Regions from separate parts of the Pannonibacter sp. Q-1 genome, predicted to be linked through region 1. Evidence: riboswitches for the same ligand, from Rfam matches in the RefSeq annotation. Region 1 holds a riboswitch; each other region holds the start of a gene.

Region 1 (2,191 bases):
TAATCGAGCTTCTCCTTCAGGTTATGGAAGAAGACTGTGTTCTGGTTCACATGCGAGAGGAAATACTGGCGCGCGGCCTCGCGGTCCTTCTCGAACTGGATCTTCCCCTCATCATCATAGAGGTTCAGCATCGCGTTCAGCGCGTGATAGTCCAGCGCCGTGGACTGGCGGGCATTGCTGCCGCCGGAAGCCGGGGCAACGGCTGCGGAGTGGGTCTTTGCGCCCGCGTCCTGCGGGGAATCCGTGTCTAGCATGTCCAAAACCGTTCCAGTCCGAGGGTGACGTTCTCGACATCCTCCGCCGTGCCCAGAAGCTCGAACCTGTAGAGGAACGGCACGTTGCACTTGGCGGAAATGATGTTGCCGGCGATGGCATAGCCTTCGCCGAAATTGGTGTTGCCCGCTGCGATGACGCCGCGGATGAGCTTGCGGTTCTGCTCCTCGTTGAGAAAGCGGATCACCGGTTTCGGCACCGCGCCCTTCGCCGTGCCGCCGCCATAGGTCGGCGTCACCAGCACGAAGGGCTCGCTCACGAGGGGCACGGGCGCGCTGGCGTCCACGGGCAGGCGGATGGCGTCAGTCCCGAGCTTCTCGACGAAGCGGCGGGTGTTTTCCGACGTGCTGGAAAAATAGACGAGCCTGCCCATGGTGCATGCGCCCTTCAGTGGTTCAGCCGAGGCCGCCGATCAGGTCCGGACGGAAACCGGCCCAGTGGTTTTCACCGGCGACAACCACCGGCACCTGACGGTAGCCAAGGCCGGTCACGTAGTCATAGGCCGCCGTGTCTTCGGAAATGTCCACCAGCGTGTAGTCGATGCCCTTGCGCTCCAGGGCGCGGGTGGTGGCATTGCACTGGACGCAGGCGGGCTTGCTGTAGACGGTGACGGTCATCGGTCGATCCTCATATGACGGACGTGACAAAGGGTTCGGCCACGCTTCTGCGCAGCCGGAGGCAGATAAAAACTCAAGGACAATTCCCGCGCTGCGGCACCCGGAGCAATCCGGTGGAGCGGAGGAAAACGGGCCGCAGGTGACTACCCGGGCGGAAACTCGAAAACGGCTCTCTTGATCATGCCTGCACCCCGAAGCACTGCTGCCGAAGCAGATGGCACGGACCAGAGGGAGCGGACAGCCCGGCAGAGCCGGACATGAACTGACCACACCCCTCCGGCACCCCGCCGGTGGACGTTACGCTCAAGGCAGGTCTCCTGGCTCACGGGTCATCACGCCGCCCCGCCTTCCCAAGCCTTGCGGCCAAGTGGCAGAATGGGACGAACGCTCACCGTTCACAGTTGCGGGGGCAGCCTGGGAATTGCCGGATTTCCGCCGGGTTCACCCTGTTCCCGTCTTAGCTCATCGGCGTTTCCGCCGGAGAACCCTGAACAGGACTCAACATAGCGCAGATTCGATTTTTATCAATCCCTATGTGAGCCGACACAGGATACCCACAACATGTAGTTATCTGGCTCAGAGGCCGGAGCGGGCCAAAATCTCTTCAAAGCGCTTGAGGGAAGCGGGGGGAACGCTTGGATCCGGGAAGCCCTCGGGCCGGGCGGCATCGCCAACCCGAATCACCATCACCATGCCCATGGTATAGTGCGGTGAGCATTTGATGCCATAGAGCCCCGGTTGATCAAAGGTGATGGAAATCTCCTCGTTGATCTTGCCGGTGAAACCGGCAAAGCCCTCGGGCACCATTGTGGCAATGGAAGCGGCATTGTGGCTCTTGTGGCCAACCCGGAAGGTCACCGTATCGCCCGGCGCGATCTGCACGAAATCGGGCTCGAACACCATGGAGCCATGGGCGCCCCGGTTCAGCATCTGGACGTCGACAGTCCCGGCGCGGGTTGCGGCGGTGCTTGCCACGAGCAGGGACTGGGCAGAAACAAAGCTGAGGAAAAGGGTGCGGGCGAGGCTGCGCATCATCATGCTGCGGCTCCTTGAAGCGGGTGTTTGCGGCGGCGGCTGGATGGCCGGGCATACCGGATATGGCACTCGCCCTCCGGTCCTGTTTCCACCGTGGCCTCGACCTTGAAGACCCTGGCCAGAAGATCGGGGGTGAGAATGCTGCCGGGACAGCCCTGCGCAGCGATCCGGCCAGCGTCCATCACGATCAGCCGGTCGCAGAACATGGCCGCGTGATTGAGGTCATGCAGCGCGGCAATGACGCTGAGCCTCTGCGAGCTGACAAG
Region 2 (2,191 bases), on a different contig from region 1:
GAGAATGGCCATGGCTTCTTCGCTGTTGTCCTTGGCGGCAGACAGCTTTTCGGCCACTTCCTTGGTGAAACCGCCGATCTGGACAGCGAGGGAAACACCGCCAATGTCAGCGGCGGTGATGTCCAGCTTCTGCAGATCCAGAACCCCGGTCACCGGATCCCACTTGAAGTCGGTCGACAGATCAGCGCTGACGGTCTCGTAACCCAGATCTGTCAGCTGCTTTTCCGAGGAGGCATCCATTTCCGATACGGCCATGGTCAGGCCGGAAAGGGTCAGTTCGCCCGAGGTCGGCAGGTTGCCTTCGCGGCTGTTGATGGCGGCATAGGCCGATTCCAGGCGCGCCTTGGTGATGTCGCCTTCCGTAATCTCGATGCCTTCGGCCTCGATGCTCTTGTAATCGGCCACATCCTCGAAGGACTTGGAGCCGTCGGCCGGGGGCAGGACCACCTCGCTGGCAACGAAAGAGGCCACAGAAACGGCCGTGCCCGTCTTGTCTTCCAGATAGGCTTCCTCGAAGGCGAGGCCGTCCAGGGTCATGGTGCCGTCAGCCTGCACCACACCGTTGGTCAGCGTGATGATGCCGATGGAGCCCGAGCCGTCATCCGGCGTCTTGCCTTCGAGGGCGACGTCTTCAATGGTGACCTCGCTGCCATCCTCAGAGACGCCGCTGACCGACAGAACCTTCACTTCCCCGGCTTCAAGACGGGTCAGGAAGGCGTCGGCAATGTCATTGCCGGTCGCTTCGAAGGCCAGTGCGCCGTGGGCCAGCACCAGGGTCATGACAGAAGCGCTGACACCGCGCATCAGAAAGGATCGCATTTGAAGCTCCAGATTGAGAACTGAAATCTAAACCGCCGGAACCATGTCCCAACCTTGCCATCCGGGTCCGTGACTTGCGTCACACACAGGTCTTTGGCCGGAACATGACCGTCCGTAAGGCAGGTTAAACTACTCCGGCATAACGGCTTTGTGAAATGATCTGTCAAAGGGGGCGATTTCACGGCGCTTTGCCGCGGCAGGCTCATACTTTTTGCCGGTGTGTGGAGGCCTTGCGCGCCTGCACAAATGCTTTGGCATTGTTTCCGCGTGAGCTAGAGTGCCGCTGATGGGTTGCACAGACGAGGTCTGCTGCGGCAAAAATCAGGGAACGGGGTGAAGGGCTTGCACATGAGGCAAGGCCTGATTCCCCGGCTGCCCCCGCAACTGTAAACGGCGAGCGACGCCCCGATGCCACTGGCCCCAAAAGGCTGGGAAGGCAGGCGAAGCAGTGAACCGTGAGCCAGGATACCTGTCCATCACATGACCGGGCGCAAAGCCCCACCCAGTCCCATGCGCGGCGGGCGCAGAAAGGAACGAGCATGCATATCGAAGAAGGCGTCGTTGAAGGCGCGAAGATCATCCTGAGTTATGGCACGGCGGCAGCGGCTTTCGGGCTTGCGGCAAAACTCGCCGTTGACGACCTGCGGACCAATGGCGGCGCCATTCCGCTTCTCCTGCGCAGCATCATGACGACTGCGCTTGTGTTCTGCTTCTTCGAGGTGCTGCCGCATCACCCCGTGGGCGTGTCGGAGGTGCATCTGATTCTCGGCTCGACCCTGCTGCTGCTGTTCGGGGCAGGGGCGGCGGCCATCGGCCTTGCGGCCGGGTTGCTGATCCAGGGACTGTTCTTTGCGCCCTTCGATCTGCCGCAATACGGCATGAATGTCACCACGCTGCTGGTGCCGCTCTTTGGCATCAGCCTGCTGGCGAAGCGAATCATTGCGCCGTCAACGCCTTATGTGGACCTGAAATATTCGCAGGCGCTGGCGCTTTCCACCGCCTATCAGGGCGGCATCGTCGCCTGGGTGGCCTTCTGGGCCATCTATGGCCATGGCTTCTCAGCGGAGAACCTGGCGGATGTGGCCAGCTTCGGTGCGGCCTACATGACCGTGATCATTCTGGAGCCGCTGGTGGATCTTGGCGTGCTGGCCGGTGCAAAAGCCTTGAAGCAGCTGAGCCGCAGCCCGCTGTTCAACGCAAGGCTTCATGTGGCGGGCTGAACCTTTGGCATGAGAAAGAGGCCGGGGGACTCCCGGCCTCCATGCACATGATCTGATCAAAAAGGATCGATGCCGATGCGGCCCAGCTTGTCCTGGGTCCAGCCGTCGCCCTTGCAGCCCTTGTAGGCGCCGCCGGAGGCGTAATCGAGCAG
Region 3 (2,191 bases), on a different contig from region 1:
GGTCATGGTCATGGTCATCATCGTGATCGTGGTCATCATCATGATGGTGGTGATGATGCGCACGGCGGGCAGCCAGATCATCCTCGGCAGCAGAGGAGCGGCCCAGCAGCACGTCGATGGGCAGCGAGCCCTTTTCAGCGGCAATGATCTCCACCCCGGCGCGGACATCTTCGGCGATATGCTCACGGATATGCTCCAATGCGTGGTCATCCACCAGATCAGCCTTGTTCAGCACCACCAGATCGGCGCAGGCGAGCTGATCGTGGAAAAGCTCTTCAACCGGATTGTCATGATCCAGCGTTTCGTCGGCAGTGCGCTGCGCGGCAAGGGCTTCCTCGTCCAGCACGATCCGCCCTTCGGCGAGAGCTGCCGCATCCAGCACGGTGACAACACCATCCACCGTCACCCGCGTCTTGACGCTGGGCCAGGTGAAGGCCCGCACCAGCGGCTGGGGCAGCGCGAGGCCCGAGGTCTCGATGACGATGTGATCCGGCGGCGTCTCGCGTGCCAGCAGCATTTCCATCGCAGGCAGGAAATCATCGGCCACGGTGCAGCAGATGCAGCCGTTGGTCAGCTCCACCACATCATCGGCAGAGCAGGAAGGGTCGGCGCAGCCATCCAGCAGCGAGCCGTCAAAACCCATGTCGCCGAACTCGTTGACGATCAGCGCAATACGCCGCCCCCCCGCGTTGGTCAGGAGATTGCGGATGAGGGTCGTCTTGCCCGCGCCCAGAAAGCCGGTGATGATGGTGGCCGGGATCTTGGCCACGGCAGGGGTCTGAAAATCGGTCATAGGGAGATATCCGGTTGGGAGGAAGGCTTGAGCACGAGCGGCAGACCGGCGGCCACGAAGACCACCCGGGTGCAGACGGCAGCAAGCTCCTGATTGAGACGGCCCTGCGCATCGCGGAACTGACGCGCCATGGCGTTGTCCGGCACGATGCCGAGGCCCACTTCATTCGAAACGAAAACAACAGGCGCAGGCAGATTGGGCACAAGCGCGCAAAGCGCCTGCGTGGCGGCAGCAAGGTCTGCCCCGGCCATCATCAGATTGGTGAGCCAGAGCGTCAGGCAATCGACCAGCACCGCCCGTCCGGGCAGGGCTTCGCGCCGGAGCACGTCCGTCAGATCCGCGCCGATGCCGCCCTTATCCTCGATGGTGCGCCAGTCCGCCCCGCGGCGGGCGCGGTGCAGGCCGATGCGGGCTTCCATTTCCCCGTCCCATGCGGCGGATGTCGCCACATAGACAGGCTCAAGCCCGCTTCCGAGGATCAGCTGCTCTGCATATCTGCTTTTGCCGGAGCGTGCGCCCCCCGTCACCAGAACGGAAGATGCGGCCCCCAGCCCTTCAGCCTGCGCCATGGTCAACGGCTGGCTTGCGGCATGGCAGCGTCGGGCTCTCTTGCGGACGCGCGGGCGCAATGCGCCCTGCCATCCGCCCGGTCTGGGGGAGTAGAAATCATGTCAGGTCCTCCGGTCCGCCCACCCGGCGGCCTTGGGGTTGCACCACATCAGGCCGGTCTCCTGGCTCGCGGGTCTTCACCTTGCCGCGCCTTCCCGCAAGGACTTCCTTGCAGTGGCATGAGGCGGCAAGATTCTCCGCTGACAGTTGCGGGGGCAGCTGCGGCTTTGGAGCCCCGGATTGAGTCGCTCCGCACCGCATTCCCGTTTCATCCCCTTGGGCTTGGCCCGCCGGGGAACCTGATCCTCTCCTTGTAACGGCTTGGCGGCACCTCAGCAAGGACGCCCTTTGGGCACCTCTGCGGCGCAATCGCCGCCCCCTTATCCCGGGCAATGGGTGCAAGCACCGGCACGGATGGGTTATCCACTGGCCCAAGCCGTTGAAAGACCGCAGATTTCCGCCAAAGCCGCCCCTGTGGAAAACTTTCTTGAAGAAAGGGCTTGGCAAATGCTCAAGGCCTTTGTTATACGCCTCTCACCGACGGCGGCGCACACAGCCGCCACCGCAAAGGGCACTGCCCTTCTGGTGATCCGCGATAGCTCAGTTGGTAGAGCGTTCGACTGTTAATCGAATGGTCGCAGGTTCGAGTCCTGCTCGCGGAGCCAACCTTTTCTCTTCCCTGGATAAAATCCAAGGCTTGCCAGCAACGGCAAGGCTTTTTGCGTTTGTGCGGCAGACTGCGCCTCACGCGGGCTTGCGGTGGAGCAGCCAGAGGAAATACGGCCCGCC
Region 4 (2,191 bases), on a different contig from region 1:
CGATTGCCCTCAACATGGTGGCGGAAATCGCCCGCGATCCGGAAACCTATGGCCTGCCCATTTCCGGCATCGGCGGGGTTACCACATGGCGCGATGCGGCGGAGTTCATTGCGCTGGGTGCCGGCAACGTGCAGGTCTGTACCGCCGCCATGACCTATGGCTTCAAGATCGTCGAGGAGATGATCGAGGGCCTGAAGGACTGGATGGGCGAGGCCGGCTACGAGCGGATATCGGACTTCTCCGGCCGCGCGGTGCCCAATGTCACCGACTGGCGCTACCTCAACCTCAACTACATCGCCAAGGCGAAGATCGACGAGGACCTCTGCATCAAGTGCGGCCGCTGCCACATCGCCTGCGAGGACACCTCGCATCAGGCGATCACCAGCATGGTGGACGGGGTGCGCAAGTTCGAAGTGATCGACGAAGAATGCGTCGGCTGCAATCTCTGCGTCTCGGTCTGCCCGGTGGAAAATTGCATCACCATGGAACCAATGGCCACCGGAACCGTTGATCCACGGACGGGCCGTTCCGTCTCTGGGGACTATGCCAACTGGACGACACATCCGAACAACCCCAGCGCCCGCATCGCCGCCGAGTGATTAAGCCCCCGGAGAGCTTTGCTCAACGGAAACTGTTCAAGCACTGCGGCGCCTGAGCGTTCCAAGTCTTGATGCGTCAGCATCTTAAGACTTGGCGTAAAGGCACAGCCTTTTGGCGGCATCCCTGCCCCCGGGATACCGTCCACCCCAGCTCGATGAGAGGCGACTCCCCCGGCTGCCGGCATAGGCAGCCGGGGATTTTTTTATCCAGTCGCAGCTCTCATGTTGTAATGTTATCTTATTACATATATCACTGCCGCCGTATGAAGACCCATCCTGAATCTATGACGATGGAGCTTGACAGGAAGGACGGCGGCTTTGATCATCTGCGGCGATGGTTCCCGGCTGGCAAAGCCTTGGCCGGGTGAAAAGGGAACACGGTACGGTGTAGCCAACAGGCGCCAAGTCCGTGACTGCCCCCGCAACTGTAGGCGGCGAGCGACCCCGGGTGATCCACTGTTCCACCGAGGAACGGGAAGGACCGGGCAAGCGGCGACCCGCAAGTCAGGAGACCTGCCATCACAGCAGACCTCAAACCGCCGGGCGGGGTGTCCCGGAAGGAGCATAGCCATGACCATTCAGGGACCGGCCTTGGCCGGAACACCTGTGCCTGCGCCCGTGCAGGCGATTCCTGACAAGGAAGGGGCACCCCCCTCCCATCATCTCACCATCTGCGTCACCTGCCGTGACACGCAAACCGGCGAACGGCCCGGCCAGAGCCTTGGCACCGCTCTTGCCGCTGCGCTGCGGCAGGACACGCATTGGGCCGTTTCCGGCGTTGAATGCATGGCCGCCTGCAGCCAGCCCTGCGCTGTCGCACTGACGTCGCCGGGCAAGACCGGATGGCTGTTCGGCAACCTGACGCTGGACGACGTGCCGGATATCACCGCTTTCGCCCGCCAGTATCACGGCCTTGCCGATGGCTGGAGCAAGGCCTCCGAGCGTCCGGGCCGGATGGCGAAGACGGCGCTGGCCCGCATTCCCGCACCCGGCCGCACAACCGCCTTCGAGCCTGCCGCGTGAGCGCGCCGTTCTTCGAGGCTGACACTCTCGGCTGGGGGCCGCGCGGACGCCCTGCCCTCCTCTCCGGGATCAGCTTCACCGTCAATCAGGGTGAGATGCTGGCCATTTGCGGTGCCAATGGTGCGGGCAAGTCGTCGCTGCTGCGGCTGCTGTACCGCTTCCACAAACCGCAGACCGGCGATGTGCGGCTGGAAGGCACGAGCCTGTGGGCCATGTCGAGCCGTGACACGGCCCGCCGCATTGCCGTGGTGCTGCAGGAGCAGCCGACGGATTTTGCCCTCACCGTGCGCCAGATCGTCAGCCTCGGCCGCCTGCCGCATCAGCGCGGACTGGCTTCGGCCGGAGCGCGTGACGGCGAGGTGGTGGAGCATGCCCTGGCCCGGCTGCATCTGACGGCGCTGAGCGAACGGTCCTTCGGCACGCTGTCCGGCGGGGAGCGCCAGCGCGTGCTGGTGGCCCGTGCGCTGGCGCAGGAACCGCGCCTGCTCATCCTTGATGAGCCGACGAACCATCTCGACATCCGCCACCAGCTGGAGCTGATGGCGCTTTTACGCGGCCTGCCGCTGACG

The links. Region 1 has a riboswitch for cobalamin ahead of nrdH (glutaredoxin-like protein NrdH). Riboswitches for the same ligand answer to the same signal wherever they lie in the genome.
Region 2: linked by a shared signal. The riboswitch ahead of ACVNHC_RS04080 (energy-coupling factor ABC transporter permease) and the one ahead of nrdH (glutaredoxin-like protein NrdH) in region 1 are both predicted to bind cobalamin.
Region 3: linked by a shared signal. The riboswitch ahead of cobU (bifunctional adenosylcobinamide kinase/adenosylcobinamide-phosphate guanylyltransferase) and the one ahead of nrdH (glutaredoxin-like protein NrdH) in region 1 are both predicted to bind cobalamin.
Region 4: linked by a shared signal. The riboswitch ahead of ACVNHC_RS18495 (DUF1636 family protein) and the one ahead of nrdH (glutaredoxin-like protein NrdH) in region 1 are both predicted to bind cobalamin.

The regions. Positions count from the first base shown of each region.
Region 1 covers NZ_JBSXNB010000005.1:108,225-110,415, forward strand. The annotation lists gene nrdE (class 1b ribonucleoside-diphosphate reductase subunit alpha) at 1-254, opposite strand, end outside; gene nrdI (class Ib ribonucleoside-diphosphate reductase assembly flavoprotein NrdI) at 248-646, opposite strand; gene nrdH (glutaredoxin-like protein NrdH) at 669-890, opposite strand; cobalamin riboswitch at 1,181-1,395, opposite strand; gene ACVNHC_RS15425 (pseudoazurin) at 1,467-1,928, opposite strand; gene ACVNHC_RS15430 (ABC transporter ATP-binding protein) at 1,925-2,191, opposite strand, start outside.
Region 2 covers NZ_JBSXNB010000002.1:22,927-25,117, forward strand. The annotation lists gene ACVNHC_RS04075 (hypothetical protein) at 1-819, opposite strand, end outside; cobalamin riboswitch at 1,091-1,310, shown strand; gene ACVNHC_RS04080 (energy-coupling factor ABC transporter permease) at 1,359-2,039, shown strand; gene ACVNHC_RS04085 (NHLP leader peptide family natural product precursor) at 2,096-2,191, opposite strand, start outside.
Region 3 covers NZ_JBSXNB010000002.1:590,960-593,150, forward strand. The annotation lists gene cobW (cobalamin biosynthesis protein CobW) at 1-793, opposite strand, end outside; gene cobU (bifunctional adenosylcobinamide kinase/adenosylcobinamide-phosphate guanylyltransferase) at 790-1,362, opposite strand; cobalamin riboswitch at 1,498-1,720, opposite strand; tRNA gene ACVNHC_RS06695 (tRNA-Asn) at 1,992-2,067, shown strand; gene fhuB (Fe(3+)-hydroxamate ABC transporter permease FhuB) at 2,147-2,191, opposite strand, start outside.
Region 4 covers NZ_JBSXNB010000006.1:310,999-313,189, forward strand. The annotation lists gene preA (NAD-dependent dihydropyrimidine dehydrogenase subunit PreA) at 1-599, shown strand, start outside; cobalamin riboswitch at 918-1,134, shown strand; gene ACVNHC_RS18495 (DUF1636 family protein) at 1,170-1,622, shown strand; gene ACVNHC_RS18500 (ABC transporter ATP-binding protein) at 1,619-2,191, shown strand, end outside.